Regions from separate parts of the Nonomuraea sp. NPDC059194 genome, predicted to be linked through region 1. Evidence: riboswitches for the same ligand, from Rfam matches in the RefSeq annotation. Region 1 holds a riboswitch; each other region holds the start of a gene.

Evidence for each region. Region 1 has a riboswitch for cobalamin ahead of ACFXJ8_RS01365 (CbtB-domain containing protein). Riboswitches for the same ligand answer to the same signal wherever they lie in the genome.
Region 2: it holds a riboswitch for cobalamin, as region 1 does, so the genes downstream of both, ACFXJ8_RS13615 (ribonucleoside-diphosphate reductase subunit alpha) here and ACFXJ8_RS01365 (CbtB-domain containing protein) in region 1, are expected to answer to the same signal.
Region 3: it holds a riboswitch for cobalamin, as region 1 does, so the genes downstream of both, ACFXJ8_RS04770 (ABC transporter substrate-binding protein) here and ACFXJ8_RS01365 (CbtB-domain containing protein) in region 1, are expected to answer to the same signal.

Annotation. Positions count from the first base shown of each region.
Region 1 covers NZ_JBHZBH010000001.1:287,847-294,720, forward strand. The annotation lists gene ACFXJ8_RS01350 (VWA domain-containing protein) at 1-1,371, opposite strand, end outside; gene ACFXJ8_RS01355 (histidine phosphatase family protein) at 1,368-2,126, opposite strand; gene ACFXJ8_RS01360 (CbtA family protein) at 2,132-2,878, opposite strand; gene ACFXJ8_RS01365 (CbtB-domain containing protein) at 2,888-3,079, opposite strand; cobalamin riboswitch at 3,110-3,240, opposite strand; gene ACFXJ8_RS01370 (NEW3 domain-containing protein) at 3,358-6,874, shown strand, end outside.
Region 2 covers NZ_JBHZBH010000008.1:128,785-135,658, forward strand. The annotation lists gene glmS (glutamine--fructose-6-phosphate transaminase (isomerizing)) at 1-949, shown strand, start outside; gene ACFXJ8_RS13600 (alpha/beta hydrolase family protein) at 956-2,389, opposite strand; gene ACFXJ8_RS13605 (helix-turn-helix domain-containing protein) at 2,469-3,053, shown strand; gene ACFXJ8_RS13610 (Bug family tripartite tricarboxylate transporter substrate binding protein) at 3,102-4,025, shown strand; cobalamin riboswitch at 4,030-4,228, shown strand; gene ACFXJ8_RS13615 (ribonucleoside-diphosphate reductase subunit alpha) at 4,316-6,493, shown strand; gene ACFXJ8_RS13620 (ribonucleotide-diphosphate reductase subunit beta) at 6,527-6,874, shown strand, end outside.
Region 3 covers NZ_JBHZBH010000002.1:429,407-436,280, forward strand. The annotation lists gene ACFXJ8_RS04745 (serine/threonine protein kinase) at 1-10, opposite strand, end outside; gene ACFXJ8_RS04750 (zinc ribbon domain-containing protein) at 10-1,503, opposite strand; gene ACFXJ8_RS04755 (adenosylcobinamide amidohydrolase) at 1,751-2,389, opposite strand; gene ACFXJ8_RS04760 (ABC transporter ATP-binding protein) at 2,386-3,150, opposite strand; gene ACFXJ8_RS04765 (FecCD family ABC transporter permease) at 3,147-4,178, opposite strand; gene ACFXJ8_RS04770 (ABC transporter substrate-binding protein) at 4,175-5,149, opposite strand; cobalamin riboswitch at 5,222-5,342, opposite strand; gene ACFXJ8_RS04775 (Gfo/Idh/MocA family protein) at 5,350-6,210, opposite strand; gene ACFXJ8_RS04780 (hypothetical protein) at 6,279-6,874, shown strand, end outside.

The sequences.
Region 1 (6,874 bases):
CCGGCCTTCCTGGTCCGCGGCGTCGCCTTGCGGGCTGTCGTGCGGCTGTCGTGCGTCCTGCGGGAGCCCGCCATCACGACTCCACGGCGAGGAAGCCCCGTCCGCCGCCCTGGCGTCGTCGCCCCGCCCGCCATCGCGACCCTCCGGCCAAGGACCCCCATCGGCGGCCTGGGCATCGCGATCCCGCCCGCCATCTGTCCGCGCGCCTTCGCCGCGTTCGCTGGAATCTCCATCGCCGGAACCACCATCGCCTTGGTCGTCCCCACCGGGGCCGTCGCCTTCGGGGTCGTCGCCGGTGGGGTCGTCGGCGGCCGGGGGCGGGGTGTCAGGGTCGGTGTCGTCGTCGGGGTGCTCGTCCTCCGAGGTCCTGGCGAGCAGGTCCTCCAGCAACCGCTCATCGAGCCCCGGCGCGTCGAACGGGTCACGCCGCCGCCGGTGCGGCAGCGACAGCCTGGCCGCCACCCGCACGTCCTCCGTCGTCACCACCCGCGAACCCCGCCACGCCGCGTGCGCGACGGCGGCGTTCGCCGTGACCAGGTCGGCCCGCAGGCCGTCCACCTCGAACGCCGCGCACACCTCCGCGATCTGGCGCAACCGCGCGTCCGGCAGCTCGACCGCTCCCAGCCGCTCTCTGGCCGCCGCGATCCCGGCCGCCAACTCCGCTTCCTGACCCGTCCACCTCGCCGCGAACGCCTGCGGGTCGGCGTCGTGCGCCATGCGCCGCCGTACCACCTCGGCCCGTTCCGCCGGGTCGCGCGAGGCGCGCACCTCCACCGTCAGCCCGAACCGGTCGAGGAGCTGGGGCCGCAGCTCCCCCTCTTCCGGGTTCATGGTCCCGACCAGCAGGAACCTGGCCGCGTGCCGTACGGAGACGGCCTCCCGCTCGACGTAGCAGGTGCCGAGCGCGGCCGCGTCGAGCAGCAGATCCACCAGATGGTCGTGCAGCAGGTTGACCTCGTCGACGTAGAGCACGCCCCGGTGGGCGGCGGCCAGCAGTCCGGGCTCGAACGCCTTGACCCCCTCCGTCAGCGCCCGCTCCAGGTCGAGCGAGCCCACCAGCCGGTCCTCCGACGCGCCCACCGGCAGCTCCACCAGCGCGGCCGCCCTGGTCACCACCTGCTCGCCCGGCTCGTGCGGCCCCTCGGGACACTCGGGGTCCGGCGCGGACGGCTCACAGGCGAACCTGCACGCGGCCAGCACGTCCACCGGTGGGAGCTGCGCGGCCAGCGCCCTGACGATCGTCGACTTGGCCGTGCCCTTCTCGCCCCTGACGAGCACGCCGCCCACGCGTGGAGAGACGGCGTTGAGCACCAGCGCCAGCTTGAGGTCGTCCAGGCCGACGACGGCGCTGAAGGGATAGGTGGCGGTCACGGTGAGGCCTTCCGGTTGACGTACCCGATCCGCCAGCCCTCCCGGGCGGCGGACACCTGCGTGAGAGAAAGGGGGGCGAGATCGAAACGGGCGGCGACAAGTGGGTCTGTCCCGAGCGCGTGCCCCAACACCGCCCGCACCACCCCCACATCGCACACGACGACGATCCGTTCGGGAGAACCACCGGCGCGTGAAATGCCAGGAGCACCCCCGGCCGGCCTCGGACCGGCCGCGACTGAGCTTTGGTCGGACGCAGCCGAACCCCGACCGGACACGGCCGGACCCCGACCGGACGAGGCTGGGCTCGGGTCGGAGGCGGCGGGGCTCGGGTCGTGCGGGTGGTCGTCCTGGCGGGGGGCGTCGCGGAGGGTTTCCAGCCAGCCGACGACCCGGGCGGCCGCGTCGGCGTGCGACTCGCCGCCGTGGGGTGCCGCGCCGGGGTCGGTGAGCCAGCGCGCGAAGGACTCCGGGTCGGCCTGCGCGACCTCCTCGTACGGCAGGCCGCGCCACCTGCCGTGGTCCGGCTCGGCCAGCTCGGGCACGACCACCGGCTCGAACCCGAGCGCGACGGCCGTTTCCCAGGCGGCCGGACCCGGCGCGGCGAACGCCGCTCGCCCGGCGAACACCGTTCCCGCAGTGAACATCGGGGCCAGGCGGCGGGCCTTGTCGAGGCTTGACGGGTCGGCGCGTTCCTCCCCCGTGGGGAAGCGCGCGCCACGCATGCCCGCCGTCAGAGCATGCCGTACGAACAGCACGCTGGTCAGCTGACCCGCACCTTCGCGCGTTCGCCGGCCACCGCGAAGAACACCCCGAACGCCGCCCAGAACACCAGTTGGGTGCCGAGGGAGGCCACGCGGAAGTCCCAGAGCAACGTGGCGGGGAAGCCCTCGGGCACCTCGTCCACGCGCGGAAGGAGCGCCCAGGCGGCGATCACCGGCACCAGGAAGGTGGCGCCGCCCACCAGGCCCTTCGCCCAGACGCCGGGCACGGTGACCCTGCGGGTGGCCGCGACGGCGATCGCGATCGAGGCGAGGCCGACCAGGACCATCACGACGTAGAGGAGCGTCCTGGAGTTGATCGTTTCAGGATCGCCCACGGCGGGTGGATTGGCTGGATATTTCAGGAAGGGGACAAGGATGATCGCCCCGAATGCGGCTGCCGCGGCGGCGACGGCCAACGCAGGTTCCGACCGGGGGCCGACTCTGCCGCGCAGTCCGGCGAAGACGAGGGCGAAGATGCCGCCCACGGCCACGCCGTACAGGCCGGTGGCGAGGAAGAGCCCGGCCTTCTGCACCGGTCTGCTGACCACGGCCTCTTCGCCGTGGTCGTGTGGGGCGGCCTCGGCGTCGTGACTGTTCGACTCCGATGGCGCGGCGGCGGCCGCGGCCTCCTCCAGGGCGATCGCCGCGTCGACGCGCGGCTCCCCCACGAAGAAGGCGAAGGCGCCCGCGATGAGTCCGGCCAGGAGCCCTACGAGCAGGCCCCTGACCACCAGGGTTTTGACCATGACCGTGCCTCAGTGGCAGGGCACGCCGAGCAGGTGACGCCCGTCGTGCATCAGCTCGTGCAGGAAGGTGCCGGTCTGCGAGATCGCACCGTTGTCCATCAGGACGAGGTACGCGAGCAGCATCAGAACGGGCACCGCCAGCAGCCAGCGCGTGAGACGGTGAAGCGGAATGGCGGTTGCGGACGTGGACAGACCACTCATGTGAAGCCTCCTCAGGGATGACGCGTCCCGCTGGTCGAGGTCGCGGCGGTCAGGTGACCTGGCTCCCGGGGTTGGTATTCCCGGATACAGTGGCGCGTCCGCACCGGCATCTCACCGGATTTCCCCTGAGTCGCCGCGAAATCTACCGGAACGTATCCCTTTCTGGGCATTTCGTCAACATCTCCCGTTCCCGGCGACCGGGTATGACAACGTTGCCATTGATCTTGATAGGTCCTAAGGTGACGGCGTCAGCCCCCTGGAACGCCGAGGGAGACCCCGTGCCCGTTCGCCTGTTGTCCGCCGAGTCGACCGATCTGTTCGTAGGAACGGAGGCGCAGCCGTACCAGGTCCTCAGAGTCACCGCCGAGCAGGGTGAGCGTGACGCCGACCTCGAGGTGCGCGGTGAGGGGATCGCGGGCTGCGCGGTCGTGCCCGCGGGTGACGGCACGGTCGTGGTGGAGGTCCCTCTGGAGGTGAGCGCGCCGGTGGGCAGCACCCTCGCCTGCCGCGTGAGCGCCGACGGCGGTGAGCTCGCCGCCGAGGTGACCGTCGAGGAGCCCGGCTGGACGATGCACATGGTGTCGCACTTCCACTACGACCCCGTCTGGTGGAACACGCAGGCCGCCTACACCAGCCCGTGGGAGCTGCTGTCGGGCGACGCGACGACCAGGCCGCTGTGGGAGCGCAACGCGTTCGCGCTGGTGGAGGCCCATCTGGCGCTGGCCTCACGGGACCCCGACTACAAGTTCGTGCTCGCCGAGATCGACTATCTGAAGCCGTTCTTCGACACCCACCCCGAGCGCAGGGCCGAGCTGCGCCGCCTCATGGCCGAGGGCAGGGTCGAGCTGATGGGCGGCACCTACAACGAGCCCAACACCAACCTCACGGGCGCCGAGACCACGATCCGCAACATCGTGTACGGCATCGGCTACCAGCGCGACATCCTCGGCGGCGAGCCCCGTACGGCCTGGCAGCTCGACGCGTTCGGCCACGACCCGCAGTTCCCCGGCTACCTGGCCGCCGCGGGCCTGACGGGCAGCGCGTGGGCGCGCGGGCCGTTCCACCAGTGGGGCCCGATCAGCAAGAACTTCAAGCAGGCCAAGAACGACGCCACGCTGATGCAGTTCCCGAGCGAGTTCGAGTGGATCTCGCCGTCGGGGCTGGGCGTCGTGACGCACTACATGCCCGCGCACTACTCGGCGGGCTGGTGGATGGACTCCTCGGCGACGCTGGAGGAGGCGATGACGGCCGTGTACGAGCTGTTCGCGAGCCTGAAGCCGGTCGCCGCCACCAGGAACGTGCTGCTGCCCGTCGGCACCGACTACACCCCGCCGAACAAGTGGGTGACGGAGATCCACCGGGAGTGGGCCGCCCACTACGTGTGGCCGAAGTTCGTCTGCGCGGTGCCGCACGACTTCTTCGAGGCGGTCAGGGCCGAGACGGCGACGTTCAGCCCGCAGACGCGCGACATGAACCCCGTCTACACCGGCAAGGACGTCTCCTACATCGACACCAAGCAGGCCCAGCGCGCCGCCGAGGTGGCCGCGCTGGACGCCGAACGGCTGGCCGCGTTCGCGTCGGCGCTGGGCCTGGGCCGCTATCCGCACGCGGCGCTGGACAAGGTCTGGCGGCAGCTCGCCTACGGCGCCCACCACGACGCGATCACCGGCTCCGAGTCCGACCAGGTCTACATCGACCTGCTCACCGGCTGGCGCGAGGCCTACGACCTGGCCGCCGACGCCCGCGACCGCGCGCTCGACGCGCTGCTCGGCCAGGTGGCCGTGGACGGCCGTTCGGTCGTCGTCACCAACACGCTGTCCTTCGCCCGCGACGGCCTGGTCAGGGTACGGCTGGAGCCCGGGCTGCGGGTGGACGCCCCCTCGGTCGTCGAGGACGGCACGCACGTCTTCCTCGCCAAGGACGTCCCGGCGCTCGGCTGGCGGGCCTACCCGGTGGTCGAGGGCGAGGCCGAGCCGTGGCGGCCCGTCGAGGGTCACACCATCGAGAGCGGGCGCTGGCGCGTCACCGCCGATCCCGCCCAGGGCGGCGGCCTGACCTCCCTCACCCGCGACGGCCGCGAGCTGCTGACCGGCCTCGGCAACGAGCTGCGGCTCTACGAGGAGTACCCGCAGCACCCCGACATGGGCGAGGGCCCGTGGCACCTGCTGCCCACCGGAGCGGTCACCGGCTCGGGCGCGACCACCGCCACCGTCAGAGCCGAGACCAGCCCGCTCGGTGCCCGCCTGATCGTCACCGGCGAGGTCGGCGACCTGTCCTACGAGCAGATCGTCACGCTCAGGGACGAGCGGGTCGAGTTCGCCACCCGCGTCCTCGACTACTCCGGCGCCGACCGGCTTGCCAGGGTTCGTTTCCCCGCCCAGGTGCGGGGCGGGCTGCCCGTCTCCGACGTCGCGGGCGCGGTCGTCGGGCGCGGCTTCGCCCTGCCCGACGTGGACAGCGCCGAGCACCCGTGGACCCTCGACAACCCCGCCAACACCTGGTTCGGCCTGTCGTCCACCGCCCGCGTCGACCTCGGCGAGGCCGGTGCCCGCGCGATCGGCGTGGCCGAGATCGTCGTCCCCTCCCACGCGGAGGCGCCCGCAGCCCGCGACCTGGTCGTGGCGCTGGCCAGGGTGGGCGTGACCGCCACCACCTCCTCGGCCTCCGGCTCCAGGTACGGCTGGCTCGACGTCGACTCCAACCTGCCCGACGTGCGCATCATCCTCGGCGGCCCCGACACCAACCCGCTGGCCGCCGAACTGCTGGCGCGCAGCGACCCCGCCTTCCTCGACGCGCTCACCTCAGGCGCGGGCCGGGTGTGGGTGCCCGCGGACAAGCCGCTGGCCGAGGTCTGGCAGCCCAGCGCCGACCTGCGCGACGTGCGCGCCCTGCCCGCGCTGATCGTGACCGACCCTGCCGACCTGCTGCTGGACGGCGCGGTCATCCACGCCACCTGCCCCGTGGGGGGCGAGGAGCTGGAGGACAGAACGGTCGCGCTGCTCACGTACGGCCTGCCGGGCTTCGCCGTCGACCCTTCGGGGGCGCTGCACCTGTCGCTGATGCGCTCGTGCACCGGCTGGCCGTCCGGCGTGTGGCTGGATCCGCCTCGCCGTACGACGCCTGACGGGTCGGGGTTCCAGCTGCAGCACTGGACGCACGAGTTCTCCTACGCGCTGGCGGCCGGCGACGGCGACTGGCGCGCGCTCGGCCTGCCCGCGGCGGGACAGGAGTTCAGCACGCCGCTGCTGTCCCGCGTGCTGGCCGCGCAGGACGGCGACCTGCCTCCGCTGCACTCGCTGCTGCGCGTGGATCCGCCGCGTGAAGTGCTGTTCAGCACGGTGAAGGCCACGGGCAACCCGCTCGCGCACGGGATCTCCGAGGCGTACGACGGGGTGACGATCAGGCTCGCGGAGTCGACGGGGCTGGGCGCGGCTGCCTCGCTGCACTCGCCCGTGCTCGACCTGGACGGCCTGGTCCGCTCGGACCTGCTCGAAGTCCTGCGCCCGCTTGACGGCCCGGTTGGACTCGACCTGGCGGGGGCCGAGGTCGCCACGTTCGTGGCCCCCGCGCCGCTCGACCGGTCGGACGCGGTGCTCGGCGTGACCGCCGAGCTCGCCCAGCCGGTCTACAGCCGCTACTGGCTGCACAACAAGGGGCCCGCCCCGCTCGGCTACCTGCCCGTCAGCCTGGCCGCCTCCCCCGGCCTCGTCACTCCCGAGGGCCCGTTCGAGGTGGACGTCGTCGTCTCCTCCCACCTCGTGGACGCCCCCCACGAGGGCGTGGTCACGATGGAGC
Region 2 (6,874 bases), on a different contig from region 1:
CTCCTTTCGCCGCATCAAGATCATCGGATGCGGCAGCGCCTACTACTCCGGCCAGATCGGCGCGCAGCTGATCGAGGAGCTGGCCCGTATCCCCGCCGACGCCGAGCCCGCCAGCGAGTTCCGCTACCGCAACCCGGTCGTCGACCCCGACACCCTCTACGTCGCGATCAGCCAGTCGGGCGAGACCTACGACACGCTGGCGGCCGTGCAGGAGCTCAAGCGCAAGGGCGGGCGCGTCATCGGCATCGTCAACGCCGTGGGCAGCGCGATCGCCAGGGAGGTCGACGGCGGCATCTACCTGCACGCGGGCCCCGAGGTGTCGGTGGCCTCCACCAAGGCGTTCACCTCGACCGCGGTCGCCTTCGCTCTGCTCGCCCTGCACCTCGGCCGGGTGCGCGACCTGTCGCCCGCCGACGGCCGCCGCATCGTCGAGGGGCTGCGCGAGCTGCCGACGCAGATCGAGAAGATCCTCAAGCAGGGCGACCGCATCGCCGAGCTGGCCAGGAAGTACGCCCAGCACCCGAGCATGATGTTCGTCGGCCGGGTGCGGGGCTACCCGGTGGCCCGCGAGGGCGCGCAGAAGCTCAAGGAGATCTCCTACGTCCACGCCGAGGCCTACCCGGCCAGCGAGCTCAAGCACGGGCCGCTCGCGCTGATCGGCCCCGACCTGCCGACGGTGGCGATCGTGCCCGACGACGAGCTGCTCGACAAGAACCTCACCACGCTGGGCGAGATCAGGGCGCGCGGCGGCAGGGTGCTCATGGTCGGCCACCGCGAGCCCGACTCCAAGCTGGCCGACGACGTGATCGTGGTCCCGAAGAACGAGATCGAGCTCGACCCGATCCTGCTCACGATCCCGTTGCAGCTGCTGGCCTACCACGCGGCGGTCGCGCTGGAGCGCGACGTCGACAAGCCGCGCAACCTGGCCAAGAGTGTGACCGTCGAGTAGCGGCCCTCACGGCAGCAGGAGGCCCCAGTAGAGGGCCCAGGGGATCATGACCACGCCCGCCGCGACGAGCAGGCCGAGCCGTACCCGCTCGGAGCGGCGCCCGGCCGCGCGCCAGGCGCGCGCGGTCGGCACGACGGCGACGGCGGCGGCGATCGCCAGCGCCTGCAGCAGCAGCCAGAGCACGGGCCGTCCGGCCAGGACCGGTCCGGGCTCGGCCAGCTTGCCACCGGTCATGATCACGTACATGAGGTAGCAGAACCCCCCGGCCACCACGGCCAGGCCCGCGGCCGCCAGCACCCTGGGCCCGGCGCTCGAGGCCACCGCCGTGCCCCTGATCCGGCGCGCGCCCGCGGCCAGCGGGTAGCCGAGGAAGGCGAGCAGGAACAGCAGGAGGGCGGCGCACTGCACGGCCGCCGACTCCCACCAGGACGGCGGCGGCACCGCGATGGTCGCCGACTCCTGGTGCGGCCGGGTGCTCGCCTCCGGCGGGCTCGACAGGGGCGCGCGCCCCGCCACGACGTCGGACACCCACGAGCCGACCAGCTCGGGGTAGCCGGGAGTCAGCTCGGGCAGCCTGGTGACGCCGCCGTCGGGGCTGCGGTGGGCGGCGTGGTCCGCGCCGGCGAACATCCGCATCGTCACGTGCTCGTTGCCGCCCTCGGCCAGGGCCCCGGCCATCAGGGGAGGACTCTCCTTCGGCGGGGTGAGCAGGTCGTGGGTGCCCCAGATCGCCAGCACCGGCTGCCTGACCTTCCGCAGGACCGGCAGCGGGTCGTGCCACGGCTCGGGGAACAGCCCGCCGTCGGAGATCGCCCGGTACATCGTCGGCACCGCCCTGTCGGGCAGCGAGCCTGACACGCCCGCCTTGCGCAGGCCCGCCGAGACCGCCCACGCCTGCTGGCGCAGCGGCTGCTGGGAGTTGGCGCCGACCAGCACCGCGAACGCGACGTCGGAGGAGCGGGCGGCGGCCATCGGCACCACCCATCCGCCCTCGCTCAGCCCCCAGAGCCCGACGGCCGACGGGTTGACGCCCGGCCGGCGGCGCAGCGCGGCCACCGCACCGAGCGCGTCGGTGGCCAGCTGCGCGTAGGAGCGCTCGAACAGCGAGTAGCCCACCGACCGCTTGTCGTAGACGAGCACCGCCATGCCGCGCCTGGCGAACTCCACGGCCTCGGTCATGAGTTTGGTCCTGGCAGTGCCCTGGCCCGCCCCGTGCACGAGCACGATGCCGGGCCGCGGGCCCTGTCCGTGTCCGTCTCTGGGGGACAGGACCGTGCCGCGCAGGGTGAGCCCTCCGTCGCCCGCGAAGCTCACCTCCGTCGCCGCCAGATCGGCGGGCACCGGTACGGCAGGCGTGGGCGTGGGCGCGGCTTGGGCGGCGGCGGCCGGTACGGCTAACGCCGCCAGCAGGGCCATCGTCGAGATCAGGAATCGCTTCATACCGCCGAAAGTACTCTGCAGAGAGTTCTCGGCAAAGAGATGTCTGCAGAAATCCTTCTGGAGGACTAGGGTGCTCGTCATGAAGGATGACCAGCCCTGGGTGCTCGACGACCCCGGCAAGCTGAAGGCCCTGGCCCATCCGATGCGCCGGGCGATGCTGCGTCACCTGGGCCTGCACGGCCCCGCCACCTCCACGACGCTCGGCTCGCTGCTCGACGCCAAGACCGGCACGACCAGCTACCACCTGCGCCAACTGGAGAAGTACGGGTTCATCGAGGAGATCCCCGAGCGCTCGGCCGGGCGCGAGCGGTGGTGGCGCAGGATCGAAACGGGCGACATCAGGCTGCCGCATCCGCAGCGGCTGGCTCCGCAGGACCGTCCGGTGCTGGCCGAGTTCCACCGGATCGGGCTCGAGGAGGACAAGCAGATCCTCATGGAGCTCCTGCCCGCCGCCTACCAGGCCGATCCCGCCTGGGTGAAGGTCTCGCGCGGCCTGGGCCGGATGACGCTGGCAGAGCTGGAGGCCTTCTTCGAGGAGTACATGCTGCTGCTGAAGAAATACAGCCATCGCGCGGCCGACGCCCCGCCGCAGGCCAGGCCGCTGCACATCCGCCTGCTCGCCATCCCGGCCGACCTGCCCACCCCGATGAGCGACTCTCCGTGACGAGCCCATAACATTGGGTGGAGGGGGCCGGGGTGACGGGGAGGGCGCATGCGCCGTCGGGAGTTCGTGGCGGGCGCGCTGGGCGCGCTGGGCGCGCTGGGCGCGCTGGCCTGCCTGTCCGGCTGCGGCACGCCCACGCGACAGGTTCCGAGCTTCTCCGTCGTGCCAGGCGGCGAGGCCTGGATCCCCGTCGCGCGGGCCCTTGAAGGGCAGCTCAGGCGCGGCGGGATGTCGGCAGGGGGCACCAGGCTGACCGTGACGGGCCTGCCCGCGCTCGCCGCCGCCGAGATCAGCAGGTCGAAGGAGATCGGCACGCCTCTGGCCAGGCTCGTCGGCGACGTCGAGGCCCTGGTGGTCACCGACGCCTCCCTGTTTCGCGAGTTCGACGAGTTCGCCCGGCGGCTGGTCGCCGACCCCGGCGGCACCGTGCTGGGCGGCAGGCCGCAGGGGGAGACCGACCACCTGCTGTTCGGGCTGGTCGCCCGCGGCCTCGGTGCCGACGCCAGAGTGCTCGACTACGCCGGCTACCCCACCACGAACGACGCGGCCGAGGCGCTGCTGGCCGGCCGGGTCGCCATCGCCGCGGGTCCGCTCGGCGAGTGGCGCAAGCCCCTCGACAAGGGGCGCGTCAGGGTGCTGGCCGTCTCCTCGGCCGAACGGGTCGAGGGCGTCGATGCGCCGACCCTGCTGGAGTCGGGCGTGCGGGTCGACTTCGCCGACTGGTGCGGCGTGCTCGGGCCCAAGGAGATGGGCGAGGGCGAACGCGCCCAGGCGGTCGAGCTCCTCGACGAGGTCGTCGGGTCCGAGCGGTGGCGGGAGGCCTGCCGTACGAAGGGCTGGAAACCGATCCCGCTCAGTGGCGACGACTTCGGCCAGTGGTTCGGCTCCGAGGTCGAGAGGACCCGCGAAGTGCTCAAGGACCTCGGCCTGATCGACACAACTTGTTGGGGTAGTTGCGTCCGCGGCCACTAGATGTAGGATCCTGGTCGTCGCTGGTTCGCCCGAGCAGGGCGAAGCAAAAGGGAAGCCGGTGAGATTCCGGCACTGCCCCGCAGCGGTGAGCGGGAACGACCGCCGTCACGAAGCACTGGGCCCATGGCCTGGGAAGCGACGGCCAGTAGGAAGCTGACGTACGCCCGCGAGTCCGAAGACCTGCCAGCGGTATGACCTGTCCAAGGCCTCGAGGGAGGGCCAGGGGGCCCTGCGGCGTGCCCGCGTGCTCTCGCCTGCCCTCACGGGGGCGAAGCTCGCGAGGAGAGAGCGTGACGCAGATCGTAGAGGTGGATCGCCGGCTGGCCATCGAGGAGGCCGCCGCCAGGGTGATCACCGATCCGGAGAACTCCAGGGTCGCCGCCAGGCTGCTGGCCGAGGAGATCGCCGACGAGGCCGCCGCCCACGGCGTGCGGACCTTCTCCGAGTCGATCGCGGCCACCCACGCCGCGGGTCTGCTGCAGGACGGGCTGGCCGCCTTCGTGGCCGCCAACGCCGCCGCCCTCGACGCGCTCGTGGACGAGGGCGCCGACGACAGGTTCGAGTACTTCGGCCTGCGTACTGTCTACGACCGCTACCTGCTGCGCCACCCGGAGACCCGCGGCGTGCTCGAACGCCCGCAGCACTTCATGCTGCGCGTCGCGTGCGGCCTGTCGGCGTCGGTCGCCGAGGCCGCCGAGCTGTACGCGCTGATGTCCACGCTGTCGTACCTGCCCAGCTCGCCCACTTTGTTCAACTCCGGCTCGCGCCGCGCCCAGCTGTCGTCCTGCTTCCTGCTCGACTCGCCGCGTGACGAGCTGGAGGGGATCTACGAGCGCTACGGCCAGGTCGCCAGGCTGTCGAAGTACGCCGGCGGCATCGGCATCGCCTGGACCAGGGTGCGTTCGCGCGGCTCGCTGATCCGCGGTACCAACGGCCACTCGAACGGCATCGTCCCCTGGCTGCGCACGCTCGACGCCAGCGTCGCCGCCGTCAACCAGGGCGGCCGCCGCAAGGGTGCGGCCTGCGTCTACCTGGAGACCTGGCACGCCGACATCGAGGAGTTCCTCGAACTGCGCGACAACACCGGCGAGGAGGCGCGCCGCGCCCACAACCTCAACCTCGCCAACTGGGTGCCCGACGAGTTCATGCGCCGCGTCGAGGCGGACCAGACGTGGTCGCTGTTCGACCCGAAGCAGGTGCCGCACCTCACCGACCTGTACGGCGAGGCCTTCGACGAGGCATACAAGGCCGCCGAGGCGGCGGGCCTGTACACCCGCCAGATCCCCGCGCGCACCCTGTACGGCCGGATGATGCGCACGCTCGCGCAGACCGGCAACGGCTGGATGACCTTCAAGGACGCCGCCAACCGCGCCTCCAACCAGACCGCGCGCCCGGAGAACGTCATCCACCTGTCCAACCTGTGCACCGAGATCCTCGAGGTCACCAGCGACGGCGAGACCGCCGTCTGCAACCTCGGCTCGATCAACCTGGCCGCCCACCTGTCCGGCGCCACCATCGACTGGGTACGGCTGCGCGCCACCGTCAGGACCGCGGTGCGCTTCCTGGACAAGACGATCGACCTGGGCTTCTATCCGACGCCCGAGGCCGAGACCGCCAACCTGCGCTGGCGCCCGATCGGGCTCGGCGTGATGGGCCTGGCCGATGTGTTCTTCTCGCTGCGCCTGCCGTTCGACTCCCCCGAGGCCCTGAGGCTGTCGACGCGCATCGCCGAGGAGATCGCGCTGGCCGCCTACGACACCTCCGCCGACCTGGCCGTCGAGCGCGGGCGCCACCCCTCCTACGGCGACACCAGGGCGGCGCAGGGCGTGCTGCACCCCGACCACTTCGCAGTGGGCGACTCGCCCGAGTGGACGGCGCTGCGTGCCAAGATCGACAGGACCGGGCTGCGCAACTCCCTCATGATCGCCATCGCGCCGACGGCCACGATCGCCTCCATCGCCGGCTGCTACGAGTGCATCGAGCCGCAGGTGTCGAACGTCTTCAAGCGCGAGACCCTGTCGGGCGAGTTCCTGCAGGTCAACCGCTACCTGGTCGCCGACCTTCAGCGCCTGGGGCTGTGGACGCAGGAGATGCGCGACGCGGTCAAGCGCGCCGACGGCTCGATCCAGGACATCGCCGCGATCCCCGCCGAGCTCAAGACCCTGTACCGGACGGCGTGGGAGCTGCCGCAGAAGGCGCTCATCGACCTGGCGGCGGCGCGGACGCCGTACATCGACCAGTCGCAGTCGCTGAACCTCTTCATGGCCACGCCGACGATCGGCAAGCTGTCGTCGATGTACGCCTACGCGTGGAAGCAGGGGCTGAAGACCACCTACTACCTGCGCTCGCGCCCCGCGACCAGGATCGCGCAGACGACCGTGCAAGCGGCTCCCGAGCAGGCGTTCACCGTGAGCGAGGCCGTCGCCTGCTCGCTGGAGAACCCCGAGATCTGCGAAGCCTGCCAGTAGGCCCCCCGACATCCCTTCCCCGAGGAGAACCGCATGCTGCTCGACCCCGGTATGGACCTGACGCTGCGCCCGATGCGCTACCCCGACTTCTACGAGCGCTACCGGGCCGCCATCCGCAACACCTGGACGGTCGAGGAGGTGGACCTGCACAGCGACCTGGCCGACCTGGCCAGGATGTCGCCCCAGGAGCGCCACCTCATCAACCGCCTGGTCGCCTTCTTCGCCACCGGCGACTCCATCGTCGCCAACAACCTCGTCCTCAACCTCTACCAGCACGTCAACGCCCCGGAAGCCCGCCTGTACCTGTCCAGGCAGCTGTTCGAGGAGGCGGTGCACGTGCAGTTCTACCTGACGCTGCTCGACACCTACCTGCCCGACCCC
Region 3 (6,874 bases), on a different contig from region 1:
TCAAGTGCATCACGTTTCGATTGGGTGGCCGCAGTAGCCACAGAACCGGTGCGCGGGGCCCAGTTTCATACCGCATGACGTGCAGAACTTCACCTGTTGCTGTGCGGTCAGCACAGGTTGTTGCGGTTGGTGTTGCGGTTGTTGCGATGGAACGACGGGGAAGGGCTGGGATCGTCTGACCATCATGGTCGGGTTGGCGCCGTCATCGGGAGGACCGGTGGCCAGTTGCATCTCCTGCGGTGGCAGCTCCTCCTGCTCCTCCTCCTCGAGCGCCCGACGTCGCCGCCGCCACAGCAGCAGCGCGAGCCCCGCGGCCAGGGCGAGCACGAGCGCGGCTCCGGCGATGAACGGCCACAGCGGGATCGTGGTGCTCGGCTCCGGCGCGGCCTTGCGGGCGCCGATGTCCGCGGCGGTGCCCTTCTTGGTCAGCGACTCCTTCAGGTGCGCCGCGGCCACGGGCTGGCCGGGGTAGAGGTCGAGCACCCGCTGGAACAGGGGCGCGGCGGCGGTGTAGTTCTTGGTGTGGAAGCGCTGCAGCGCCGCCTCGAAGGCCCCGTCGACCGTCCCCCTGCGCGCGGGCGTCTTGGCGACGGCGAGCGCGGAGGTGATCTCCCGCACGCCGATCATCTTCGCCGTGGCGCCGCCGCCGACCAGCAGGCCGATAACGTGACCGTCCTTGTCACCGATGACGGGCGCGCCGCGCAGGCCCTGGTCGATCAGCTTGCCGAGCTTGACGGGCTCGTCGACCTTCTTCTGGGGGTCGGTGAAGACGCGGCCGCCCTCACCCGCGCCGCCCTGACCCAGGTGGCCGATCTCGAGCTTGAGCGCCTGGTTCGGTGCGGGCCTGCCGAGGAATCCGGCGATCGAGGTGGGCGAACCCGCCTTGTCCGGCACCTTCTCGGCCAGCGGCGCGGTAGGCAGCCCGATCCCGCCGTCGGCCCTGGACGTCGGCCGCAGGACGGCGGGGCTGTCGGGGCTGTCGCCGAGCTTCACGACCTCGGCCTTGAACCCACGCCCGTCAGCGGGAGTGATGTTCGGGAAGATCGTGATGTCCTGTTTGATGTCGACGATGCAGGTCGACATCTTGCTCTTGAGGTCGTAACAGAGCTCCAGGTGGTGGTTGAGCGTCTCGTCGTCGACCTTGTGCTTGGCGAAGTCGGCGGGGATGTCGGCCTTGTGATAGTCGGCGAACACCCTGTTCGCTGCGTAGACCCCCAGGTCCTTGTCGGTGTTGACCACCTGGGTGAGCGTGACCAGCGTGCCGTCGGGGTTGACCACGGTGCCGGTGCCGACGCCGAGGGGCAACTCGTAGCTGCGCTCGATGTGCAGCAGCTCGCCCACGTGGTCGAGCAGCGTGATGTCGATCAGCGCCTTGGTCTCCACCCTGACCACCGCGGGGGTGACCAGGTCGGTGATCCCACTGGGATGCTCATGGGCCGACGCGGCGGGCGCGCTCAGCAGCACGAGGCCGACCGCGACTCCTGGCACTGCGAGACGCCTCATATCGAGCTCCCTCCTTACGACAGAACCAGAGTCCCAACCGCCCACCGAAAGTCAATCCTGACAAGCGCTTGCTTGAGTCCTACCGTATCGACGTGGAGTACCAGACAGGGGTGGTCGGTGCGGCGGGATGCACGTCGCCACGTGTCCGCGCACCGGACGACCCCCCTCACGGGCATCGTTTCCAGTATCTGACCAAGTCCGCGCCGACGCCACCCCCCTCCTGGTCAGGAGCACCAGGAGGGCTCGGCTACGGCTTGTCGCGGGGACGCCACTCGGCGGCGCCCTGCCGTACGGCCGCGTGGACGGCGCGGGCGAGCCTGGAGCCGTAGTCGGAGCGCGGGCCGCCGAACAGCTCCTCGGGGCCCGACGCGGGCACCGCTACGCAGACGGCGTCGGAGGCGGTTCCCGTGCAGGGGAAGCCCGCCTCGACGAGCGCCTGGGTCTTGGCCTCCGTGGCGGTCATGACCGCGTTGACCAGAGCCGCGTCGGTCATCGCCACGGGAACGGTGATCATGAGGTTGATGGTGCCGACCCGCATCGGCGCCAGCTCGGGGTCGAGGTGGCCGGCAGGGGCGGCGGCCCAGGTGGGCACGCGCAGGCCGACGGTCGCCACCGCCTCGACGCCGCCGTCGGAGGCGGTCGTGTAGCGGTCGACGGAGGCGGCGGTCATCATGCCGACTCCCTCTCCCCCGGGACCTAGCGAGGTCAAGTGGTCGACCGGGTCCATGCGTGAATACCCGGCGACGACCTGGGCGTTCAGCACCCAGGAGCGGGGGCCGATGCCGCCGCCGAGCATGGCCGAGGAGATCATCCGCCAGCCCGGCCCGAACTCCCACAGCAGCGAGCCGAGCCTGGCCCCGTCCTCGACGCGATACGACAGCTTCAACGGCCCCTCACCAGGTGAACGACGGGCCGCCCGTCGGGGCCCGGCTCGATCTTGACATGCGCGTCGAAGTGCCTGCCCACCAGCTCGTCGGTCAGCACCTCGACCGGCGTGCCCGAGGCCACCGCGCGGCCTTCGGCGACCAGGAGCAGCGTGTCGGCGTACTGTCCCGCCAGGCTGAGATCGTGCAGGGTGGTGACGACGGTCAGTCCGTCGGCCAGCCGCAGCTGGTCCACCAGTTCGAGGACCTGCTGCTGGTGGCCGAGGTCGAGGGCGGTGGTGGGCTCGTCGAGCAGCAGGACCGGCGCCTCCTGGGCCAGCGCCCTGGCCAGCACGACCCGCTGACGCTCGCCGCCCGACAGGTTCTCCACCCGCCGCCCCGCCAGCGCCGTCAGGTCGAGCCGGTCCAGCACCGAGGCGGTCACGTCCCTGTCGCGCCTGCTCTCCCGCCCCAAATAGCGGATGTACGGCGTGCGGCCCAGCAGCGCGTAGTCGAAGACGGTCATGCCTGCGGGCAGCGCGGGCGTCTGGGGGGCGAAGGCGACCCGCCGCGCCCGTTCTCTCGGCCTGCCGGGCGGCGCCCCGTCGAAGCGGACCGAGCCCTCGCGGGGCACCAAGCCCATGATCGCGCGCAGGAGCGTGGACTTGCCCGCGCCGTTGGGCCCGATCACCGCCAGCCACTCGCCCCGCCGTACCGTCAGCGAGACCTCGGAGAGCACCTGCCGCTCGCCCAGGACCACCGAGAGCCGTTCGGTCTCGATCACAGCTCCGCCTTCCTGGTCATCCGCAGCACCCCCACGAAGAAGGGCGCGCCGACGAAGGCGGTGACGACGCCGATGGGCAGCTCGGCGGGGGCCATGACGGTGCGGGCGATGAGGTCGGCCAGGACGAGGAACGCGCCGCCGCCGATGAGCGAGAGCGGCAGCACGATCCGGTACGAGCCGCCCGCCAGTCTGCGCACCACGTGCGGGACGACGATGCCGACGAACGCGATGAGCCCGCTGACCGCGACGGCCGAGGCGGTGGCCAGGGAAGCGCCGAAGAGCACGGCCAGCCGTACCCTGGCCGCCCTGACGCCCAGGGCGGTGGCCTCCTCGTCGCCGACCGACAGCACGTCGAGCATGCGCCCGTGCAGCAGGAGCAGGACTGTGGAGACCAGCGCGTACGGCGCGACCAGCGCGAGCTGGTCCCATCCGCCGCTGACGTCGCCGAGGATCCACGAGTAGATGCGCCGCAGCTCCTCGACCTTGAGTTGCTGGACGAAGGTCTGGATGGCGGTGAGGAAGGACGTGACGGCCACCCCCGCCAGCACCAGGGTGGCGGTGCCGCCCGAGCGGCCCGCGGCGTTGCCGAGGGCGTAGGCGAGGAAGACGCCGCCGACCGCGCCGGCGAAGGCGGCCAGCGGGATGCTCGCGGCGTTGCCGGGCAGGAGCACGATCACCACCGTGACCGTCAGGCCCGCACCCGAGGCCGCGCCGAGCAGGTAGGGGTCGGCCAGCGGGTTGCGGAAGACGCCCTGGTAGCCGCCGCCCGCGATGGCCAGCAGCCCTCCGACCGTGGCGGCGACCAGCACGCCTGGCAGCCTGATCTGCCACAGCAGGTCTTGTTCGATGGGGGCGAGCCCGGAATCGACGTGGATGCCGGGCAGCCAGTCGGCGGCCTGGAGCACGACCTGCCAGGGCGAGATGCCGGCCGCGCCGCCCAGCAGTCCCGCGATCATCGAGATCACGAGGACCACGAGGGCGGCGGCGACCCACAGCGGTCTGGCCCTGGCGGGCACGCGCGGCTTCACTGGCTCGCGTCGGCCTTGCGTACGGCCTCGCCGATCGCGGTGGCCAGGTCCACGATGCGCGGACCCCACCGGGAGGCGATGTCGTCGTCGAGCTGGATGACGCGGTCGTTCTTGACCGCCTTCAGGTTCTGCCATCCTGGCCGCTTGGCCAGCGTCTCCTTGCTCTGCTGGCAGCACTTCACGTCGGCCAGGAAGATCAGGTCGGGGTCGGCCTTCGCCACGAACTCCGCCGACAGCTTGGGATAGCCGCCGGCCGCCTCGGGAGCCTTGTCGGCCACGTTGACCAGGCCGAACATGCCGTAGATCTGGCCGATGAACGTGGTGGAGGTGGCGGCGTAGGGCGTGGTGTCGAGCTCGTGGTAGTAGGTGAGCTTCTTGGCCTGCGGCGCGGCCGCGGCGAGCTCTTCCAGCTTGCCCTTCATCCCGGCGACGACCTCGTCGGCCTTGGCCTTGTTGCCGGTGGCGACGCCGAGGTCGACGATCTCGTCATAGGCCTCGTCGATCTTGGTGGCGGCGGGCTCCACCAGAACGGGGACGTTCACCTTGGCGAGCTGGGCGGCGACCTTGTCGTCCGAGGCGACGACGAGGTCGGGCTTGTGCGCGATGATCGCCTCGACGTTCGGGTTGAAGCCCGACAGGTCGGTCTTGGGGGCGTCCGCCGGATAGGTGGACATCTCGTCGACTGCGATGACCTGGGGGCCCGCGCCGATCGCGAACAGCGTCTCGGTGGCGGTCGGCGAGATCGAGACGATGCGCTCGGGCTTCTTGGCGATGGTGACCGCGCCGTTGCCCGCCTGCACGGTGGCGGGGAAGGCGGCGTCCTGCGCGGCGGGGGCGCTCGATGCGGGACTGGGGGCGGGTGCGGAAGCGGGGGCGGAAGCGGGGGCGGAGGTGGGGGCGGTCTGGCCGCAACCGGCCAGGACGACCGTTCCCAGCAGCGCGCCCGCGAAGACCGTGCGTACGGGCCTCACGAGTAGTCCTTTCACACTGTCGGAACCGAGAGACCCGCGAATGTGCGACGGATCACCCTTTTCCACGAGGGTTGATGACGTCGGCGCGGCGGCAGGCGACCTGGCTATGACAGTTGCGGGACAGCGCCGGATTCACACCGGACTTCGCTGCAACGCTGCGCGTCGGACAAACGCTATCAATCCTCCGCGCAAGGCCGAAGTCAAGGGGTGGTGAGCTGGGCCTCCGCCTCGGCGATGATCTCCTGCAGGTGCAGGCCACGCGCCGCGTCGAGCGGGTGGCCGCCGCCCCGCCGTACGGTGGCCGCGAACTCCTCGGCCACCACGTCGAGCGGGTCGTCGTCGAAGGCGGGCAGTTGGACGCTGCCGGCGGCGCCGTACACCTCGACGCGCATGGGAGTGAAGTCGCCCGCGGCGGACATCGACATCGATACTTCGCTGACCGCGCCGCCCTCGTGGTCGAGGAGCAGGCCCATCCACCTGAGCGGGTCGCCGTGGGCGCGCACGCCCACCACCCTGCCGAGGGCGGCGTCGAGCAGGTCGATGACATGTGGCCCGACGTCGAGGAGCGCGCCGCGTTCCAGCCGCCACGGTGTGGCGAACGGCCCGCCGCCCGTGAGCGTGCCTGAGACGGCCGTCGCTTGGCCGCCGAACGCCTCGACCTCGGCGCACCTGGACAGGAACTCCCGCGCCTGCGGCGAGTAGCGCAGCGTGAGCAGCATCTGGGACGGCACGCCCGCCTCCGCCACCGCGCCGGCGAGCCTGCGCGCGCCGTCGAGGTCGGCCGCCAGCGGCTTCTCCAGCAGCAGCGCCTTGCCCGCCTTGGCGGCCAGCACACCGAGCTCGGCCTGTACGGCAGGCGGCACGCAGAAGGCCACCGCCTCCACGTTGTCGAACAGCTCCTCGATCCGCTCGTAGACGGGAGCGCCCAGCCTGGCCGCCGCCTCGGGACGGCGGGCCCACACGCCCGCGAGCCTCGTGTGCGGGCCCTTGGCCAGCATCGGCGCGTGCGCCATCTCCGCCCACGGGCCCGCGCCCACCAGTCCTACCGCCAATGGCTCCATGGGCCTTCACCTTAGATGAGTAGGGGCCTACTCATGCGCCGAGCCCGCGACGGACGGACGCTCTGACCATGACCAGTCTCGACACGACTCCCCGGTCGGGAGCCGACACCTTCGCCCGCTACGCCATGATCACCGCGGCCGTGATCTCACCGCTGACGATCGCCGTGTCCATCCTGCTGGCGCCGGGCGACGTCACCTCCGAAGGAGAGGCGTACGTGCGGCAGTTCGCCGCCAGCGCCTCCGCCTACCCGATGTTCGCCTGGCTGTCGGCGATCAGCGCCATCGCGATCATCCCGGCCGCGCTCGGCGTGGCCAGGGTCGCCCGCAGGGGCAGGCCCACGCTCGGTTTCGTCGCGATGATCCTCGCCTTCATCATGATCGTCCCGGTGGCCGGCGACTCGGACGACGTGCTGTACGCGGGCATCAAGGCCGGCCTCGACCCCGCCGAGCTGACCAAGCTGTACACCGCCTACGGCGAGGGACTGCCGACCTCGGTCCTCGGCATGTCGTTCCTCCTGGGGCTGGTCGGATTCCTGCTGATGGGCGTCGCGGCGCTGCTGGGCAGGAGCGCGCCCGCCTGGGCGGCGATCGCGCTGATCGTGGGTCCCGTGGTGGTTCCCGTCGCGTGGTTCGCCGGGCTGGGGAACGTGTTCGCGGGGGTCGC